4 regions of the Streptomyces sp. NPDC111520 genome follow, and region 1 is predicted to be linked to each of the others. Evidence: riboswitches for the same ligand, from Rfam matches in the RefSeq annotation. Region 1 holds a riboswitch; each other region holds the start of a gene.
What was found. A riboswitch is a leader RNA that binds a small molecule or an ion and turns the genes downstream of it on or off. The one in region 1 is predicted to bind cyclic di-AMP.
Positions count from the first base shown of each region.

Region 1 (5,026 bases):
CGCCGGGGGAGGAGGCGAGGGCCAGCTGGACAGCCGGGTCGATGCCGCCGCTGCGGTACTGGGCGGTGGCGAGGGAGCCGAGGCCGTCGCGGGTGCTGTTGAGGCGCTCGGTCCTGCGGGCGAGCTCGTCCTGGAGGCGCTCGATCCGCGCGGTGGCCGTGTCCGCCTTCTCCTTGGCGCCGTTGTACCGCTCGGTGGCCTGCTCGGCCTCCTCGTACAGCCGGTCCACCCTGGCCCTGGCCTCGTCCGTGGTCAGCCGGGGCTCCGCGTGCCCGGCCTCGCCGAACACCGTCACGGAGGCGGCGCCCGCCAGGGCGAGGCCGACGGCGGTGCGCGCTGCCGTGCCTGCGGGACCGCGGTCCCTGGGCCTTCTGTGCGACGCCACGCGCCGTCACTCCTTCCGGGCTGTCCGTACCTCCCCCCGGCGGTCCGGCGGCGGGCGGACGGGGACCGTCCACCGCCGGACCTTCGGCGGGGGCGGCCGTGCCGGGGACGGGGTCCGCGCGGCAGTGGGGATCGGCCACCTGGGGCAGGACGCTAAACCTGGACGCCGCGAGGGGGCTCCGGAGTGTGCGGGACTGGTCCGATTCGGCCGCGGACTGCCCGCGGATGACCGCTGTTCGACGGGTGACCTGGTCACTTCCGGTCCGTCCCTGACCGATGTGACGGAGGAGCGGGACCTCGGTGCCGGGCGCTGGTATGGGCCTGGCTAGGGTCCTGAGCCATGGACGTACTCATCAACCTGATCGTCGGCCTGCACATCATCGGCATCGCCGCCCTCCTGGGCGGCTTCCTCACCCAGATGAAGGCCATGGGCCGCGGCGAGGCCCGTTTCGTGCCGGGCATGCTGCACGGCGCGCTGACCATGCTGGTCACGGGTGTGCTGCTGGTCGGCCTCAACCAGGCCGACGACCAGCCGGTGAACAACATCAAGATCGGCGTGAAGCTCGCGGTCCTGGTGGTGGTCCTCGGCCTGGTCTACGTCAAGCGCGACGAGGAGAAGGTGCCGGCGGCGGCCTTCGGCACCGTGGGTGCGCTGACCACCGCCAACATCTTCATCGCGGTGCTGTGGACCTGAGCCCGGCCGGCGGCGGCCGGACGGGGGCCCGGGCTCGGGCTCGGGCTCAGGTTCGGGCTCGGGCTCAGGCCATCCGGGCGTAGCCGTAGATCGGCATCTCCGTGATCGGGGCGATCTTCACCACGCTCCCGGTGTGGGGGGCGTGGATCATGTTGCCGCCGCCGATGTACAGGCCGACGTGCGTGATGTCGGAGTAGAAGAAGACCAGGTCGCCGGGTTGCAGCTGGTCCGCGCTCACCCGGATCCCGAAGTCGACCTGGTCGTAGGTCACGCGGGGGATCGAGACGCCCGCGGCGCCCCAGGCGGCCTGGGTCAGGCCCGAGCAGTCGTAGGAGTTCGGGCCGGTGGCGCCGTACACGTACGGCTTGCCCAGCTGGGCCCGCGCGAACTCGATCGCCTTGGCCGCCTTGGCGGCGTAGGTGCCGGACGGGGCGGTGGAGCCGGTGGAGCCCGTGGACGAGCCCGACTCCTTGGCGGCCGCCTCCTGCGCGGCCTTCTCCTTGGCGGCGATCTCCGCGGCCTTCGCGGCCGCCTCCTCCCGGCGCTTCTTCTCCAGCGCCGCCAGCCGTGCCTTCTCCTGCGCGGTGAGGCTGTTGAGCAACTTCTGCGCCGCGGCGAGCTTCTGCTTGACCGAGGTCTTCTCCGCGTTCAGCCGCTGCTGGGCCTCGGTCAGCTTCTGCAGGCTCTCGACGGCCTCGGAGCGCTTGGCCGTCGTCTCGGCCTGCTCGGAGCGGAAGGTCTCCAGCGCGTGCTCCTGGCGGTCGGACAGGCGGTCCATCAGGTGCGCCTGGTCCAGGAACTGCTGCGGGTCGGAGGTGAGGAGGAAGGTCGTCGTCCCGTCCAGGCCGCCGCCGCGGTACTGCGCCGCGGCGTACTCGCCGATGGTGCGGCGGGCGGCGTTGAGCGTCTCGGTCCTGCGGGCCACCTGGTCCAGCAGCGCGTCGGCGCGCGTGCGCTGCCGCTCGGTCTGCTCCTTGGCGCCGTTGTAGCGCTCGGTGGCGGCCTCGGCCTGGTGGTAGAGCTTGTCGACCTGGGCCTTGACCTCGGTGATGGAGGGCTTGTCGGGTGAGGCGGGCGCCGCGCTCGCGCTCTCGCCGAAGAGGGTGACGGTCGCCAGTGCGGCGGTCGTGAGTCCCACCGCGGCCCGGGGGCCGGGGACGGTCAGCGCGCGCGGGCGCGGCTTGCGGTGCGTCGCCAAGTCAGGCGGCTCCTTCCGTGGACCGCCTACCGGGTTAGCTGTCGGGTTCGGGCTTCGGAAGGCCGCCCTACGGTGCGGACGGGCGCGCTGCGCTCGTACGGACCGATTCACCCCAAGGTCGTGGGTCCCCGGCTCCGGCGGTCGCCGGACTCAGCGGAGGCGGCCCGTGACGGCACGGTCGCCGCCGCGTGGAGCGGACCGCCTGATCCGGCACGGTAGTCAACTGCAGGGGTCCGTGGGAACCCTGGTGTTCGAATTGTCCGCAATCATTTCGTGACCTTCGTCATTCGGGGCCGCGAAAGGGGGCGTCCGGTCGTCACGCGTTCGCCGGGGACGGGCACCGGGCGACTTCCGGACGCCCCCGGAGGGCGCGGGCTCGGGCAAGCGGCGCAACGCTGTCCGTCCCACGGCCTAGACTCGGGAGGCGATGAGCAGCCTCTTTGACGACAGCTTCCTGGCCGGCCTCGAACCAAGGGAGGAGGAGCCCCCGCCGCCTCCCGAGGAGGAGCCCGGCACGGTCCCCGACGACCTCTTCGAGGGGCGCTTCGACGCGCCCGTCGACCGGGACGCGTACTACCGGGACGGCGCCCACCGCCCCGTCGTCGACCCGGCCGCGCTGCTCGACGGGCTCAACGAGCAGCAGCGCGCCGCCGTCGAGCACACCGGCTCCCCGCTGCTCATCGTCGCGGGCGCCGGCTCCGGCAAGACCCGGGTGCTCACCCACCGCATCGCGTACCTGCTGGGCGCCCGCAAGGTCCACCCCGGCCAGATCCTGGCGATCACCTTCACCAACAAGGCCGCCGGCGAGATGAAGGAGCGCGTCGAGCAGCTGGTCGGCCCGCGCGCCAACGTGATGTGGGTCTCCACCTTCCACAGCGCGTGCGTCCGCATCCTGCGCCGGGAGTCCAAGAGGCTCGGCTTCACCTCCAGCTTCTCGATCTACGACGCGGCCGACTCCAAGCGCCTGATGGCCCTGGTCTGCCGGGACCTGGACCTGGACCCCAAGCAGTTCCCGCCGAAGTCCTTCAGCGCCAAGGTCTCCAACCTCAAGAATGAGCTCATCGACGAGGAGACCTTCGCCGACCAGGCCGAGAACCCCTTCGAGAAGAAGCTCGCCGAGGCATACGCGATGTACCAGTCGCGGCTGCGCGAGGCCAACGCGCTCGACTTCGACGACATCATCATGACCACGGTCAACCTGCTCCAGGCCTTCCCGGACGTCGCCGAGCACTACCGGCGCCGCTTCCGGCACGTGCTGGTCGACGAGTACCAGGACACCAACCACGCCCAGTACACCCTGGTGCGCGAACTGGTGGGCACGGCGGGCGGAGACGCGCAGGAGGACGGCGAAGGGCCGGCCGAGCTGTGCGTGGTCGGCGACGCCGACCAGAGCATCTACGCCTTCCGCGGCGCCACGATCCGCAACATCCTCCAGTTCGAGGAGGACTACCCGCAGGCCCGCACCATCCTGCTGGAGCAGAACTACCGCTCCACCCAGAACATCCTGACCGCCGCCAACGCCGTCATCGAGCGCAACGCCTCCCGCCGTCCGAAGAACCTGTGGACGGAGGCCGGGCAGGGCCCGGTCATCACCGGCTACGTCGCCGACCAGGAGCACGACGAGGCGCAGTTCATCGCCGACGAGATCGACCGGCTCACCGACGCCGGCGACGCCCGCCCCGGCGAGGTCGCGGTCTTCTACCGGACCAACGCGCAGTCCCGTGTCTTCGAAGAGGTCTTCATCCGCGTCGGCCTGCCCTACAAGGTCGTCGGCGGGGTCCGCTTCTACGAGCGCAAGGAGGTCCGGGACGTCCTGGCCTACCTGCGCGTGCTCGCCAACCCCGAGGACACCGTCCCGCTGCGCCGCATCCTGAACGTGCCCAAGCGCGGCATCGGGGAACGCGCCGAGGCGATGGTCGACGCCCTCGCCTCACGCGAACGGATCACCTTCCCCGCGGCGCTGCGCCGGGTGGACGAGGCCTTCGGCATGGCCGCCCGCTCGGTCAACGCCGTCAAGCGCTTCAACGAGCTGCTGGAGGAGCTGCGCACCGTCGTGGACTCCGGCGCCGGCCCCGCCACCGTCCTGGAGGCCGTGCTGGAGCGCACGGGCTACCTGGCCGAACTCCAGGCCTCCACCGACCCCCAGGACGAGACCCGCGTCGAGAACCTCCAGGAACTCGCGGCGGTGGCCCTGGAGTTCGAGCAGGAGCGCACCGAGGAGGAGCCCGGCACGCTCGCCGAGTTCCTGGAGCGGGTCGCCCTGGTCGCCGACTCCGACCAGATCCCGGACGACGACGAGGGCGGCGGCGTCATAACGCTGATGACCCTGCACACCGCCAAGGGCCTGGAGTTCCCGGTGGTCTTCCTGACCGGCATGGAGGACGGGGTCTTCCCGCACATGCGCGCACTCGGCCAGACCAAGGAGCTGGAGGAGGAGCGGCGGCTCGCCTACGTCGGCATCACGCGGGCGCGGCAGCGGCTGTACGTGACGCGGTCCACCATGCGCAGCGCCTGGGGCCAGCCCTCGTACAACCCGCCCTCGCGCTTCCTGGAGGAGATCCCGGAACCGCTCATCGAGTGGAAGCGCACGGGCGCCTCCTCGGCGCCCTCCGCCTCGGTGTCGGCGGCGGCCTCGATGCTGTCGCGGTCCCCGTCGAAGAGCGGCCCCTCCGGGTTCGCGACGCGGCGCACCCAGGACCGCCCGGTCATCTCGCTGGCGGTCGGGGACCGGGTCACGCACGACACGTTCG
Region 1 covers NZ_JBVKBW010000015.1:56,984-62,009, forward strand. The annotation lists gene ACZ7MY_RS30610 (C40 family peptidase) at 1-385, opposite strand, end outside; gene ACZ7MY_RS30615 (hypothetical protein) at 725-1,078, shown strand; gene ACZ7MY_RS30620 (C40 family peptidase) at 1,143-2,276, opposite strand; cyclic di-AMP (ydaO/yuaA leader) riboswitch at 2,285-2,442, opposite strand; gene pcrA (DNA helicase PcrA) at 2,704-5,026, shown strand, end outside.

Region 2 (5,026 bases), on a different contig from region 1:
CGAGAGGCGGTCGATCTCGGCCAGCTCGTCGGCGCCGAGCGGGCCCGCGTCGAGCGCGGCGAGGTTCTGGTCGAGCTGGGCGACGCTGCTCGCGCCGATCAGCACGGAGACGACCCGCGGGTCGCGCAGCACCCAGGTCAGCGCGAGCTGGGCCAGCGTCTGGCCGCGCTCCCCGGCGAGCTTGTTGAGGGCGTGCAGGAGGCCGAGCTTCCGTTCGGTCAGGGCGTCGCGCTTGAGGAAGTGGCCGAGCGCCATCCGGGAGTCCGCCGGCACACCGTCCAGGTAGCGGTCGGTGAGCTGGCCCTGGGCGAGCGGCGAGTACGCGATGAGGGCGGTGCCGGTGTCGCCGACGGCGTCGAGGACACCGTCCTCCGGGTCGCGCTGGAGGATGCTGTAGGCCGCCTGGTGGATCAGCAGCGGGGTGCCCAGCCCGCGCAGGATCTCGGTGGCGCGGCGGTGCGCCTCCGCGGGGTAGTTGGAGATGCCGGCGTAGAGGGCCTTGCCCTGGCGGACCGCGGAGTCCAGGGCGCCCATGGTCTCCTCCAGGGGCGTGTCCGGGTCGAAGCGGTGCGAGTAGAAGACGTCCACGTGGTCCAGGCCCATGCGACCCAGGGACTGGTCGAGCGAGGACAGCAGGTACTTGCGGCTGCCCCATTCGCCGTAGGGGCCCGGCCACATGTCGTACCCGGCCTTGGTGGCGATGAAGAGCTCGTCGCGGTAAGGCCGGAAGTCCTGGGCGAAGAGCGTGCCGAAGTTGGCCTCGGCCGAGCCGGCGGGCGGGCCGTAGTTGTTGGCGAGGTCGATGTGGACCACGCCGCGGTCGACGGCGCGGCGCAGCACCGCGCGCTGGTTCTCCAGCGGCGAGGTGTCGCCGAAGTTGTGCCACAGGCCCAGGGACACGACGGGCAGCAGGACCCCGCTGCGCCCGGTCCTGCGGTATTCCATCGAGGCGTAGCGGTCGTCGGCGGCGAGGTAGGGCACGCGAGGGCTCCCGGGCGATGTAAGAAAATGTGCGGGATTGGGAGGCTACCGTCGGTGAATCGGCGCTGTCACGTCCGTTCTCCGGACGCGGCCCGCCGTCCGCCTGCTCTTCTCACCCCGCCGCGGGGGCGGTTGTGGCGCACGCCACACCAACGGCGGCGTGTGAACCGCGCATCCGGGAATCGCCGGCCGCCCCCGGCGGTTGGACCGGGGGTGCCCGTTCGGGCGGGCAGTCAGGGCGCCGCGGCCGGGGGCGGGTTGAACCACAACAGGTCCCGCCTTATCCGGCATTGAGGTGCCTAACCGGACATATGCGCCCACAGTGCATGCGTAGGCAATCGGTACGTGATGGGTGTCACGTACCGGTCACGCAACGGAAACCGCGGGCGACGCATCGTCCACATTTCCTGCTGAATTTCACCGGGCGATATCGGCCGATTACCGTCGGCCAAATTTTCGCCTACGCAGAGCGGACACTTCTCACGTAAAGTCACAGATGCGAATGATCGACTTGCGGTCCGCCGGGGGGCGTGATTCCGCTCCTTGCTCCGGAACGATTCCGTCGTTTAGCTTCCAGATCTCGCAGGACAAATGCCTGCGAGATTCTTCCGGGCGGAACGCCTAGTCCTGCCGCCGCCCGGACGCCGGATGACAAGACCGCACGGCAGGAGCGGGGGACCCAGGTAGTTTGCCGTTCCCGTTGGTCTCGGGACGGCTAGGGGTGAAGTCGCAGCGACATGCCTTTATTTGGTGTGCCATTTTGCGGCCGGGCATCTCCAGCCCGAACCCGACAGCTTACCTCGCAGGCGTCGGAGAGGAATTCGGCATGCCCGGTAAGGGAAAGCACCGTCGTCCGCGGAACACCCGTATCACCCGTATCAGCGCGCTGGCCGGCACCACCGGTGCGGCCGTGGCGCTCCCGATCGTCGGCGCCACCGGTGCCCACGCCGCTCCCGTGAGCGTCTGGGACAAGGTCGCGGCCTGCGAGAGCACCAACAACTGGTCCATCAACACCGGTAACGGCTTCTACGGCGGCCTGCAGTTCACCCAGAGCACCTGGGCCGGCTTCGGCGGCACGAAGTACGCGCCGCGCGCCGACCTCGCGACCAAGGCGCAGCAAATCGCCGTCGCGGAGAAGGTCCTGGCGACCCAGGGCCCGCAGGCCTGGCCCGTGTGCGGCCCGAAGGCCGGTCTGACCAAGGCGATGGCCGACCCGTCGGCCACCCCGGAGAGCGTCTCCGGCACCGCCGCGAAGCCCGCCGCCAAGCCGGCCGCTCCCGCCGTTAAGGCCGATGCGCCGAAGTCCTCCACCAGCGCGCCGAAGAGCGCGGGCGGCTCCTACAAGGTCGCCGGCGGCGACACCCTGTCCAAGATCGCCGGCGCCCAGTCGGTCGAGGGCGGCTGGAAGCAGCTGTACGCGGACAACGAGTCGGTCATCGGCGGCAACCCGAACCTGATCTACCCGGGCCAGGTCCTGTCGCTGGGCGAGAAGGTCGCCACCAAGGCCGCGCCGAAGGCCGCGAAGGCGGCCCCGGCCGCCGCCAAGGCGGCGAGCGCCTCCGGCTACACCACCCCGCTCGACCGCGTCACGCTGGGGACCGCCTACCACCAGGCCGGTGCCATGTGGTCCAAGGGCTACCACACCGGTGTCGACTTCATCGCCTCGACCGGCACCAAGGTGAAGTCGATCGCCTCCGGCACCGTGGTCTCCGCGGGCTGGGGCGGCTCGTACGGCAACCAGGTCGTCGTCAAGCACGCCGACGGCCGGTACTCGCAGTACGCCCACCTCTCCTCGCTGTCGGTCTCGGCCGGCCAGTCGGTCTCCGCCGGCCAGCAGCTGGGCCTGTCGGGCGCCACCGGCAACGTGACCGGTCCGCACCTGCACTTCGAGGTCCGCACCACCCCCGACTTCGGCTCCGACATGGACCCGCTGGCGTACCTGCGCGCCCACGGCGTCAACGTCTGATCGAACCGATCCACCGTCATCCGGCGGTAAGCGTGTGCCCTGTTCCCCTCTTGTCGGGAACAGGGCACATGCCTTTGGTCTGTGACCGAAAACGGATCGAATATTTCCATTTCTTGTTCTTCTCGAACGGTCGGTCAGTAGCCTCTGACGCACGTGGTCGTGTCCACGACCACTCGTCCCGATCGCCGACCACGAGCTGGAGCCGTTGATGGAGCGTCCCGCCTGGGCCCCCCATGGCATCGATCTTTCCGTGCCGAGCGTGTCCCGGATCTACGACTACTACCTGGGCGGCTCGCACAACTTCGAGGTCGACCGGGAGGCCGGACGGCGGGCCATCGAGGCCTTCCCCGGGCTGCCGAAGATCATGCAGGCCAACCGGGCGTTCATGCGCAGGGCGGTGCGCTTCGCCGTCGGCCAGGGCATCACCCAGTTCCTCGACATCGGCTCCGGCATCCCCACCTTCGGCAACGTCCACGAGGTCGCCCAGGCCGCCAGTCCCGGCGCCCACGTCGTCTACGTCGACCACGACCCGGTCGCCGTCGCCCACAGCCGCGCGGTGCTGGAGGGCAGCGACGCCGCCGCCATCGTCGCCGCCGACCTGCGCTCGCCCCGCGACATCCTGGACAGCCCCGAGGTGTGCGGGCTCATCGACCTGGAGCGCCCCGTCGCGCTGCTGCTCGTCGCGGTCCTGCACTTCCTCGAGGACGCCGACGAGCCGGCCAAGGCCGTGGCGGAGCTGCGCGACGCCCTCGCCCCCGGCAGCCTGCTGGTCGTCACCCACGCCTCCGTCGAGGGAGGCCCGCGCGCACCCGAGGAGGGGGAGCGGGTCGAGAACGTCTACCGCAGCGCGAGTTCGCCGCTGATCATGCGCTCGCGGGCCGAGGTGGAGCGCTTCTTCGACGGCTTCGACCTCGTCGAACCCGGCCTGGTCTCCCCGCCGCTGTGGCGCCCCGACGGCACGGACGACGACGAGCTCGACCCGGTCGTCTTCAGCGGGTTCGCGGGCGTCGGCCGCAAGGCGTGACGGTGACGAGAGCACCCGGCCCGGAGCCGGAGCCCGCCGACAGCCTGCGGCGCTTCGCGATCATCTGGAGCCGGGCGATCTACCCGGCCACCGCCACCTCCATGACGCGCGGCGAGTTCGAGGAGTACCTGCTCCCGCTCGCCGCGCGTCTCAACGCCGCCCTCCGCGCGCAGCCCTTCGACCCCCGGCCGGCCGCGGAGGTCGGAGCCGCGCTGGTGGCGGCGCACTGCACCGACCCCCAGGCGCTGGCGCGGATCCTCGACGTCGTCGACGCCTACCTGCTCCTGTACTGCCCGCCCGGCCCCGCCCTCCCGCCGGAGGAGAGCCGTACCCGCTGCAACCGCCTGCAGCACTGGGTGGCCGCCGGATACGCCCGCGCCTTGCAGGAACGCACGCGGACGGAGCAGGAGGCGCTGTCCCGCGCGGCGCTCGCCGCCCGGGCCGCCACCGAACAGGCGCTGTACGAGAGCGAGGTCCGCTTCCGCGCGGTCTTCCAGGACGCCTCCATAGGCATCGGCATCGCCGACATGGACGGCCGCGTCCTGGACGTCAACGCCGCCCTCACCACCATGTTCGGCGGCCTGGAACGCCACATCCGCAGCAGGAACGTCTACGACTGGGTGCACCCCGACGACGCCCCCGAGGTCTGGGAGATGCAGCGCCAGCTCAACCGCGGCGAACGCGACCACTACCGCATCGAGAAGGCCTACTACCGGCCCGACGGCACCGCCCTGTGGACCAACCTGACGGTCTCCCTGCTGCGCGACGCCGCCGGCACGCCGCAGTACATGCTCGCGCTGATGGAGGACATCACCGAGGAGCGCCTGCTCAGCGAGCGCCTGCGGCACGAGGCCACCCACGACGCGCTCACCGGACTGGCAAACCGCAACCTCTTCTTCGAGCGCCTGGAGCAGACGCTGAACGGCCCCGACGGCGTGGGCGTCGGCGTCTGCTACCTCGACCTGGACGGCTTCAAGGACGTCAACGACAGCCTCGGCCACGCCGTCGGCGACCGCCTCCTGGTCGCCGTCGCCGAACGCCTCGAGGCCTGCGTC
Region 2 covers NZ_JBVKBW010000007.1:249,633-254,658, reverse strand. The annotation lists gene ACZ7MY_RS18745 (aldo/keto reductase) at 1-981, opposite strand, end outside; cyclic di-AMP (ydaO/yuaA leader) riboswitch at 1,614-1,805, shown strand; gene ACZ7MY_RS18740 (transglycosylase family protein) at 1,808-2,947, shown strand; gene ACZ7MY_RS18735 (SAM-dependent methyltransferase) at 3,156-3,971, shown strand; gene ACZ7MY_RS18730 (putative bifunctional diguanylate cyclase/phosphodiesterase) at 3,968-5,026, shown strand, end outside.
Region 2: another riboswitch for cyclic di-AMP. It lies ahead of ACZ7MY_RS18740 (transglycosylase family protein); the one in region 1 lies ahead of ACZ7MY_RS30620 (C40 family peptidase).

Region 3 (5,026 bases), on a different contig from region 1:
GGGTCCACCGGAGTCATACGGGTCACGAGGCCCGGGGGAGCCGCCCGCCGCCGGCGCCGCCGCACCCTGGGCGTCGTGCTCCTGCTGGCCACCGTCCTCGCCACCGCCGCCTGCGGAGGTCCCCGCCCCGCGCCGGCCCCGGGGCCCGACCGCTCCCGGCCGCTGATCGTCGCCAGCGATGCCGACCTCACCGCCGGCGGGCGCCCCGGCGTCCGCCGCGCCCTGGTCGACGAGTGGAACCGGGCCAACCCGGACCGGCCGGCCCGGCTCGTCGAGCTCCCCTCCGCCTCCGACGAGCAGCGCAGCGAGCTGATCGGCGCCTTCCAGTCCGGCACCGCCGCGTACGACGTGGTCAACCTCGACATCAGCTGGATCCCCGAGTTCGCCGACAGCGGCCTGCTGCGACCGCTCGACCCCGCCCTCGTCGACGGGGACTTCCTGCGCCAGGCCGCGGACGCCGGCCGCTGGAAGGGCCGCACGTACGCGGTGCCCTTCAACACCGACGTCGGACTGCTCTACTACCGCACCGACGACCTCGCCAAGGCCGGCCGCCGCCCCGCCGACCTGCGCGGCTACGCCAAGATCGGCGACCTCCTCGCCGACGTCCGCCCGCTCGGCCACGCCGCCTACACCACCCAACTGCGCGCGTACGAGGGCCTGACGGTCAACACCCTGGAGACCTTCTGGACCGCGGGCGTCGAACTCGTCGACGGCGACGGCCGCTACACCGGCACCGAGGACGGGCTGCGCGAGGGCCTGGACGAGCTCGGCCGGGTGGGCGCCGCCAACAACCTCAACCCGGAGTCCCTGGAGGCCGACGAGTCGGTCACCCTCGCCCAGTTCACCGAGGGGCAGAGCGTGCTGATGCGCAACTGGCCGTACGCCTACAACCGGCTGGACGCCGCGCTCGCCCCCGGCGTCCGCTTCGGCGTGGCCCGGCTCCCCGGCGTCGCCGCCCTCGGCGGGCAGAGCCTGGGCGTCGCGGCCACCAGCGACCGCCCCGGCGACGCAGCGGACCTGATCCGCTTCCTGACCGGACGCAGCGCCCAACATGCCCTGCTCAGAGCGGGTTTCGCCGCCGCGCGGCGCTCAGCATACGGAGCCGGGGATGTCAACTGTGACGATCCTCACGACCCCCGCGCCTGGTTCTACGACCGCCCCGCGGGCCGCGGCTCCGAGCCCTCCCCCTCACCCGCCGCCGCGACCCCCGGGTACACGACCCTGCTGTGGTGCGCGCTGCAGGCCGCCAGGGCCCGTCCGGCGACCGCGCACTACGTCACGTTCACCCGGGTCCTGCAGCGTGAGGTGCACGGAATGCTCGCGGCGCACCGCTCCACCGACGCCACGGCGGAGCGTCTGGACGGCCGTCTGGGGCGCGCGCTCGGCGGCCGGGGTCCGGGGTGACCATCACTGCCCGTGAGCGCGGCACTCCCTTCCGCATAACGACTGATGCACACTCACATTTCCCGTAGGTCACGGCAGTCACGGCGCAATGTCCGGTTCCGTCCTGTCCATCCCCATAGATTCCCGTCATGAACTCGCTTGAGTGGCTTGGAATTGGCGGGCGCCTCTATTAACGTTCGATAACGCAGCGCGGTCGTCCCGCCGCCGTCAGGGCGGCGCCGTGCGCTTGCCGAATCCCGTCCGCGGGAACCGGGGAACCACTTCCTGGGGTGAATCGGGGGCCTTCCGAGGTCCTCGTAGGAGACCTTCCTGCTCCGAACCCGTCAGCTAACCCGGTAGGCGAGAAGGAAGGAAAGGAGCGCGCCCGCGTGGCGTCGAACGAGCCTGCCCTGATACCCGGACAGCAACAGGGGTCCGCGACCGCGTACTCCGAGTGGGACACCGCCGAGTGGAACATCGCCGCCGGCTGGAATCCCCCGGCAGCCGAGCAGGCACCGCCGACGAAGAACGCGATCGACGGCTGGGACACCGGGCAGTGGAACATGGCCGCCGGCTGGCTCGCCGCGGCCGAGGCGACGGGCTCCCAGGACGCAGGCGCCGTCGCCGACGCCACCGTCGCGCAGCACGAGCCCGCCCGGCACGAGACGTACGAGACCACCGCGCACGAGGCCTACGAGCCCGCCGCCCCCGCCCAGCCGCGCCACGAGGACATCAAGGCCTTCGACGCCTTCGGGAACACCCGCGACATCGAGGCCGCGCCCTACGAGGGCCCGGACGCCGAGCCGTGGGACCCCTCCGAGGAGTCGGCCGGCCCCCTGCGCGGCCGCCACCGCGTCGCCAAGCAGCGCTCCCTGGGCCGCGGTTCGGCCGTCTTCGGCGTCGCGGCCGTGGCCGTGCTCGGCGTCGGCGGGGTCGCCACCGCCGAGGGCAAGAACCCGCTCCCGGTCTCCCTCCCGCACCTGCCCGACGCGTCCCAGCTGCCCGGCATCGGCGCGCTCGTCGAGGACGACAGCGCCCCCGAGGCCAAGCCCGTCGCCGAGGCCCTGAGCCCCGACGCGGGCGAGGCGCTGCGCAACCGCATCCTCGACCAGGCCCAGCAGCAGCGGAACGCCGCCGACAAGGCCGCCAGGACCGCCGCGCAGCAGGAGGCGTCGGCCAAGGCCGCCAAGTCCGCCGCGCAGGAGCGGGTGCGGGCCGAGGCCGCCGCCAAGAAGAAGGCCGCGGCGGAGGCAGCGAAGAAGCTGGAGGCCGAGCGCCTGGCCGAGCTCGCCAAGAGCTTCGTCAAGCCGGTCTCCTCGTACACGCTGACCGCCGGGTTCGGCGAGTCCAGCTCGCTGTGGGCCAACACCCACACCGGCCAGGACTTCGCCGCCCCGACCGGCACGCCGGTCAAGGCCATCCACAGCGGCACCATCACCGAGGCGGGCTGGGCCGGTTCGTACGGCTACCGCATCATCCTGACCCTCGACGACGGCACCGAGCTCTGGTACTGCCACCTCTCCTCGATGATCGTCACCTCCGGCAAGGTCAGCACCGGTGACACCATCGGCCGCGTCGGTGCCACGGGCAACGTCACCGGCCCGCACCTGCATCTCGAGGTGCGCCCCGGCGGCGGCGACCCGATCGGCCCGATGGGCTGGCTGCGCAGCAAGGGCCTCACGGTCTGAGGCGACCGGTCGCGCGACCGGCCGGCCGCGTACGACCGCACCGACTCCGGCGGTCCTGGTGACTCCCCCCGTCAACCAGGGCCGCCGGTCCTTTTCGAGGCGAATTCCCCGTCGCCGCTACGGGACGACGAAGTTGTAGATCTCCGAGATCCGGGGCGGTCCGGTCGGCTCCGGGAAACCGGACTCCTTGGCGGCGGGCATCATGATCTCCATGAAGGCCTCGAGCGCCTGCGCGGTCTGCCAGACGTTCACCAGCCGCAGCCCCTCGTTGGTGATCACGGCGGCGTGGGAGAGCAGCCCGGACGGCGGATGCTCGGGCCCGAACCCCGCGCGGTGGTTCGCCTCCTCGTACTGCAGGGCCGTCACACCGGGGAACTCGACCTCCGCCAGGACCGGCATGGGAACCTCCCGCCTCCCAACGACACGCCTACGCCCCAATTTCCTCCGGCTGCACCCCGGCCGCAATCCGGAACGCGGCCGGGGACAGGGTCAGAACGGGGCGTTCGCGCGGTGAACGCGTGGTCAGAGCGCCTCCAGCCGTACGTCCGCCGAGTCGCAGGCCGCCGTCTCGTCGGCGTAGACCTCGCACACCGGCCGCCCGTCGGGGGTCATCGTGTGCTCGACCTCCCACAGGCTGATCTCCTCGCCGGTCTCCAGCAGGAAGGCGTGCTCGTACAACGTCCAGCCGGCGACCCGGCCGGTGCCGATCCGGGTGTGCCGGCCGGTGACGTACGCGATGTCGTGGCCCACCGCCGAACCCAGCCGGCTGCGCAGGTCCTCGCCGGGCACGTCCGTGTTCTCGGCCCGCCGCAGCACCCGCCACGCGTGCTCGGCGGAGTGCTGCTCCGTGTACTGCCGGGGCCCGGGCGTCAGATCCATCGCCAGCTGCGGCAGCCGTGCCAGCCAGTCCGCCGCCTCCGCCTCCAGCTCCTCCGGGGAGGGCTCGCCGAAGCGCGCGTCGATCGTGTGCTGGGCGACGGCCAGCGTGTCCGGGTCCGAGTAGACCTCGTACAGCGGCTCGTCGCCGTCGGGGCCGGTGTTGTGCTCGATCTCCCACAGCAGCTGCGTACTGCCGTCGGCCAGCAGGAACGTGTGCCGCAACGTCCTGCGGCTCAGCCTGCGCGGCGGGCCCTTGCGCTGGCGGAAGGACGCCAGCTCCGTGCAGCCCATCAGCGCGGTCGCCAGCCGCCCCAGCACGTGGTCGTCGACGTCGAAGGCGTTCTGCGCCCTGGCCAGCACCACCTCGACGTCCGCCGGACCCGCCCCACCTGGTCGCGCGTTCCCCATGCGGTCCTCCTGCTCACGGCATTCCCCGCGCACCATTGCGAGCACTCAGCGTAGTGGCATCGACGCGCTGCGCGTCGGGTCTCCCGGAAAAATGGTGCACCCCCACCCGTAGGAGGCGCGTAAAACGCGAAACGCACGCCCCCTGCTGCCACTATGCGCCCATGCGCGCACTCTTCGTAGGCCTCTGCACCCTCGATGTCATCACCCTCGTCGACCACGTCCCGGCCCCGAACGAGAAACTCACCGCCCGCACCCAGACCGTCGCCGCCGGCGGCCCCGCCACGGGAGCCGCGGCCACCTTCGCCCACCTCGGCGGGGAAGCCGTCCTGCTCACCGCCTTCGGCGGCCACCCCCTCGCCGGCGCGATCGACGCCGACCTCACGGCCCTCGGCGTCGACGTCATCAACCTCACCGCGGACTCCCCCGAACCCCCCGCGGTCTCCACGATCCTGGTCACCGCCGCCACCGGCGAGCGCGCCGTCGCCTCCACCAACGCGGCCTCAGGGGCGTCCGTCTCCCCGCCCGGGGACCTCTCCGTGCTGGTCGGCGACGCCGATGTCGTCCTCGTCGACGCGCACCACCCCGCCCTCGCCGTCCCCGCCGCCCGGCTCGCCCGCGCCGCCGGGGTCCCCACCCTCCTGGACGCGGGCAGCTGGCGTCCCGCGACC
Region 3 covers NZ_JBVKBW010000002.1:225,620-230,645, forward strand. The annotation lists gene ACZ7MY_RS05055 (extracellular solute-binding protein) at 1-1,404, shown strand, start outside; cyclic di-AMP (ydaO/yuaA leader) riboswitch at 1,622-1,761, shown strand; gene ACZ7MY_RS05060 (M23 family metallopeptidase) at 1,947-3,071, shown strand; gene ACZ7MY_RS05065 (hypothetical protein) at 3,189-3,470, opposite strand; gene ACZ7MY_RS05070 (DUF6227 family protein) at 3,594-4,358, opposite strand; gene ACZ7MY_RS05075 (PfkB family carbohydrate kinase) at 4,520-5,026, shown strand, end outside.
Region 3: another riboswitch for cyclic di-AMP. It lies ahead of ACZ7MY_RS05060 (M23 family metallopeptidase); the one in region 1 lies ahead of ACZ7MY_RS30620 (C40 family peptidase).

Region 4 (5,026 bases), on a different contig from region 1:
TCGGGTTCGAGGGTGTGCCGGTCCTCGGGGAAGGAGCGGTTCACGGCGTGGACGCGCCCGGTGTAGCCGCCCGCGAGGATGTTCCGCAGGATGCCGCGGCCGACGCCGCCCGGGCGGCGTCCGGTGCCGATGACGGCGACCGAGGCGGGGGCGAGCAGCCGCTGGACGGAACGGGCCTCGGCGCGCTGCTCGCGGGCACGCATGACGGCGAGGGACCGCTCGGTGGGCTCCAGGTCGAACTCGAGCCGGACGACGCCGTCGGTGAAGCTGCGCTGCTGGGTGTAGCCCGCGTCGGTGAAGACCTTGATCATCTTTCGGTTGGCGGGCAGCACCTCGGCGATGAAGCGGCGGATGCCGCGCTCCTGCGCCACCGCGGCGACGTGCTCCATCAGGGCGGAGGCCACGCCGCGGCCCTGGTGCGCGTCCTGGACCAGGAAGGCGACCTCGGCCTCGCGGTCGTCGGTGCGGTCGTAGCGGACGGTCGCGATGAACTCGCCCCCGACCAGGGCCGCCAGGCCGACGCGGTCGCGGTAGTCGTGGTGGGTGAAGCGGTGCACGTCCCGGTCGGAGAGCCGGGGGTAGGGCGCGAAGAAGCGGTAGTACTTGGACTCGTCGGAGACCTTCTCGTAGAAGCTCACCAGCCGTCCCGCGTCGTCCGGCGCGATGGGCCGGACGTGGGCGATCCCGCCGTCGCGCAGGACCACGTCCGCCTCCCAGTGGACCGGGTAGTCGCGCTCTGCGTCGGACGGCGTCGTCATGGCCCCAGCGTACGGGCCGCCGCCCGCCGCGGAACCGGTGCGACGATGTGGGGACGGACCGGTGTCCGAGGCATGGCAGACTGGTCTAGACCTCCTTAGGAACGATCCCGAAGGGCAACACCATGGCTGAGCGCCGCGTCACCATCGGCTGGGCCGAGGGCCTGCACGCACGTCCCGCTTCGATCTTCGTCCGCGCCGCCACCGCCGTGGGTGTGCCCGTCACCATCGCGAAGGCGGACGGCGCCCCCGTCAACGCCGCCTCGATGCTCGCCGTGCTGAGCCTGGGTGTGGCCGGCGGCGAGGAGGTCGTGCTCGCCTCCGACGCCGAGGGCGCGGACGCCGCTCTGGACAGCCTCGCCAAGCTCGTCTCCGAGGGGCTGGACGAGCTCCCCGAGACCGTCTGACACACGCGCGGCAGCGCGGTACGGCAAAAGGGGCGGGTCCCGAACGAAATCCGGCCGGATTTCGTTCGGGACCCGCCCCTCCGTCATTCCGGGGGAATTCCCGGCGGCGCACTGCGCGGGGAACGCGGAAATACCTCCGCACACCATTCCCCGCTTTGTATACGGCACTTCTGTTAAACCCGGCCACTCGACATGTGTACGGCGTGTTTCGGATTCCTCACCGCGCCGCGGCGCCGCGCCCCGTGCTCTGCGGACGGCGCAACCGGTGTGCCGCCGTCGCCCGCTCCACATGGTCCGCCGTCAGCCGCCGGGCCCGCTCCGCGTCACCGCGCGCCACCGCGTCGACGACCGCCCCGTGCTCCGCCCAGGACTCCACGGCGCGGTCCGGGGTGTCCACCGCGTACACCCAGGCGATCTTGTGCCGCAGCTGGGTCAGCAGCGCCACCAGAGTCGGGCTGCCGGACGCCTGGGCCAGCGTCTCGTGGAACCAGCCGTCCAGGGCGGGCAGGTCCGACGACTGGCGCCGCAGTGAACGCTCCTGGCCCAGCCGGACGAGTCCGCGCAGCACCTTCACATGGGCCTCGGTGCGCCGCTGCGCCGCCCGGGCGGCGCCCAGCGGCTCCAGCAGGGCACGGATGTCCAGCAGGTCGGCGGCCTCCTGGTCGGTGGGCTCGGCGACGGACGCCCCGGCGTGCCGGCGGGTGCGCACGAAGCCCTCGGACTCCAGGGTGCGCAGCGCCTCGCGCACCGGGACCCGGGACACCCCGTAGCGCTTGGCCAACTGCTCCTCGGTCAGCCGGCTGCCCGGCGCGAAGAACCCGCTGACGATGTCGTCACGGATCGCCGCGCACACGGCTGCGGCGGAAATCCGGCGGCCCGCAGCGCCGCTCCCGTTCACGTCCGACCCCACATCGCAGATTCCTTCCGGTGCGCGCCGACGGCCGTCCTTTTGATCCGCGCGCAACGGAGGAGCCGGCGTTTCTGCCGCGACTCTATTCCAGCGCGGCGTCGATTCCGACGGGCGTCCTGAATTCATGGAGCGTTTTCGGACACACCCGCGGCCGGGAAACGCCGGCATGCCGAAGGCCCCGGCGGGGGGACCGGGGCCTTCGGGTGGGGGGAGGGGAATGGTCGGATGGTCGCTCAGACGCGGACGCCCTTGGAGCGCAGGTACGCCAGCGGGTCCACGTCGGAGCCGTAGGACGGGGCCGTACGGGCCTCGAAGTGCAGGTGCGGCCCGGTCACGTTGCCGGTGGCGCCCGACAGGCCGATCCGCTGGCCCGCGGAGACGGTCTGACCCACGGACACGCCCAGCGAGGACAGGTGGCCGTACTGGGTGTACATGCCGTCCGCGTGGCGGATCACGATGTTGTTGCCGTACGAGCCGCCCCAGCCGGCCTCGACGACGGTGCCCGCACCGGCGGCGTGCACCGGGGTGCCGACGGAGGCCACGAAGTCGACGCCGGTGTGGTAGCCGGAGGACCACAGGCTGCTGGTCGCGTGGTACGGCGTGCCGATGGAACCGGCGACCGGCAGCGTCCAGCCACCGAGCGTGCCCCGGCCGGCCGCGGCGCTCCGCGACGCGTGCGCGGTGCCGCTCCGCGCCGCCTTGGCCTTGGCCGCCTTGGCGGCGGCCTCCTCGGCGGCACGCTCACGGGCGGCGCGCCTGGCCTTGGCGACCTTGGCGTCATGGCGCTTCTGGGCGACGACGGCGGCCCGGTGCTGGGCCGAGGCCTGGTCGGCGAGGTGCGTGGCGAGGTCGTCGGCGACGGCCGCGCAACGGGCGAAGGCGGACCCCGCGGTGCCGGCGTCGGCAGCCGCGGCGGGCACGACGAACGCGCCGGTGGTGACGGTGGTCAGCGCGGCGGCGCCGGCCAGGGTGGAACGTATCGAGAACGACGCCATGGGCAGGCGGAGATCCTTTCCTTCCTTCTCGCCTACCGGGTTAGCTGACGGGTTCGGAGCAGGAAGGTCTCCTACGGGCGACGGCACGCCGCCCGATTCACCCCAGGGACTTCTCGTGTGGGTCCCCGGCTCCCCAGGCTCACGCCCGACGGGGACTCGGCGATCGTTGCTCCGGTGCCGCGGGAGGCGGCTGCTTCCGCCGGGCAACCCGAGGACGTTAACCAGGCGTTGCTTCCCGTTCCAAAAAAATCCGGCAATATGTGCGGGATGCCACACCGGCCGCCAACCGGTCGCAACCGTCCGCAATACCGCGACGCCGCAGCTCCGCGGCGGTCCGCGCGCCCGCGGAAGGCCCCCGCGCTGCGGCGGCGAGGAGGGGTGGGGACGCGGTGCGGACCGGGTGACCGGCGTCACGGACCACCGGCGCGGCCGTCCCCGGCCACCCGCACACCGCGGCCCCGGGTGCCGCGAGGGCGCCCGGGGCCGCGGTGTGCGATAACGGTCAGCCGCCCGTGACGACCTCGACCGGGCCGATGCCCAGCTCGCGGATCGGGTCCGCGATGACGGAGGCGTCGCCGACGAGGACGACCACGAGCCGGTCGAGGGGGAACGCGTTGACGGCCGCCGCCGTCGCCTCGACCGTGCCGGTGACGGCCAGGCGCTCGTAGAGCCGCGCCTGGAAGTCGTCCGGCAGGGACTGCTCGACCTGGTCGGCGAAGGTGCCGGCCACCGCCGACGCGGTCTCGTAGCGCAGTGGGGCGACGCCCACCAGGTTCTGCACGGCGGCGTCGCGCTCCTCGTCGGTGAGCCCCTCCGCCGCCAGGGTGCGCAGCACCTGCCAGGTGTCGGCCAGCGCGGGCGCGGTGACGTCGGTCGCCACGGATCCGCTGATGCCCAGCAGGGAGGCCCCGGTGCCCTCGGGAGTGGAGAGCAGCACCTGCCCGAAGGCCCGCACGCCGTAGGTGTAGCCCTTCTCCTCGCGCAGGACGCGGTCCAGGCGCGAGGTCAGCGTGCCGCCGAGGCAGTACGTGCCGAGCACCTGGGCGGCCCAGACGGGATCGTGGCGGTCCGCCCCGGCGCGTCCGATGAGCACCTGGGTCTGTACCGACCCGGGCCGGTCGACGATCACGACGCGTCCGGTGTCGTCCGCGGTGATCGCCGGCAGCGGGCGGCGCTCGCCGGGCTTGCCGCTCCACTCCCCCAGCGTGCCCGCCAGCAGCGCGTCCAGATCGATGCCGGCGAGGTCGCCGACCACGACGACCGTGGAGGTGGACGGGCGCACGTGCGTGTCGTAGAAGGCGCGGACGGCCTCCGCGTCGATGCGCGCGACCGTCTCCTCGGTGCCCTGGCGCGGCCGGGAGCAGCGCAGCTCGGCGGCGAAGAGCTCCTTGGACAGCGCCATGGCGGCGCGCCGGGCCGGGTTGGCCAGCTCGTGCGGGATCTCGTCGAGGCGGTTGTTCACCAGCCGCTCGACCTCGCCGTCCGGGAACGCCGGGGCGCGCAGCGCGTCGGCGAGCAGGCCGAGGGCCTTGTCGAGCCGGGAGACGGGGACCTCCAGGGAGACCCGGACCCCGGCGTGGTCGGCGTGGGCGTCGAGGGTGGCCCCGCACCGCTCGAGCTCGGCGGCGAACTCCTCCGCGCTGTGCTTGTCGGTGCCCTCCGACAGCGCCCGCGCCATGATCGTGGCGACGCCGTCGAGGCCCTCGGGCTCGGCGTCGAGCGGCGCCGCGAGCAGCACCTCCACGGCGACGACCTTCTGGCCGGGCCGCCGGCTGCGCAGCACCGTAAGCCCGCTCGGCAGCGTGGAGCGCTCGGGGGCCGGGAAGTCCCAGGGCTTGGGCTGCCCCGGCCGGGGCTGCGGGTGGAACGTCATGGTGGTGTGGACGTCGGTCACTGGTCCGCGCCCTCCTCGTCCTCGTCGGAGTCCTCGCCCGCGGCGGCCGCGGAGCCGGTGGGCTC
Region 4 covers NZ_JBVKBW010000005.1:458,110-463,135, forward strand. The annotation lists gene ACZ7MY_RS14340 (bifunctional acetate--CoA ligase family protein/GNAT family N-acetyltransferase) at 1-758, opposite strand, end outside; gene ACZ7MY_RS14345 (HPr family phosphocarrier protein) at 881-1,162, shown strand; gene ACZ7MY_RS14350 (GntR family transcriptional regulator) at 1,380-2,072, opposite strand; gene ACZ7MY_RS14355 (M23 family metallopeptidase) at 2,306-3,067, opposite strand; cyclic di-AMP (ydaO/yuaA leader) riboswitch at 3,083-3,239, opposite strand; gene ACZ7MY_RS14360 (M16 family metallopeptidase) at 3,570-4,940, opposite strand; gene ACZ7MY_RS14365 (M16 family metallopeptidase) at 4,958-5,026, opposite strand, start outside.
Region 4: another riboswitch for cyclic di-AMP. It lies ahead of ACZ7MY_RS14355 (M23 family metallopeptidase); the one in region 1 lies ahead of ACZ7MY_RS30620 (C40 family peptidase).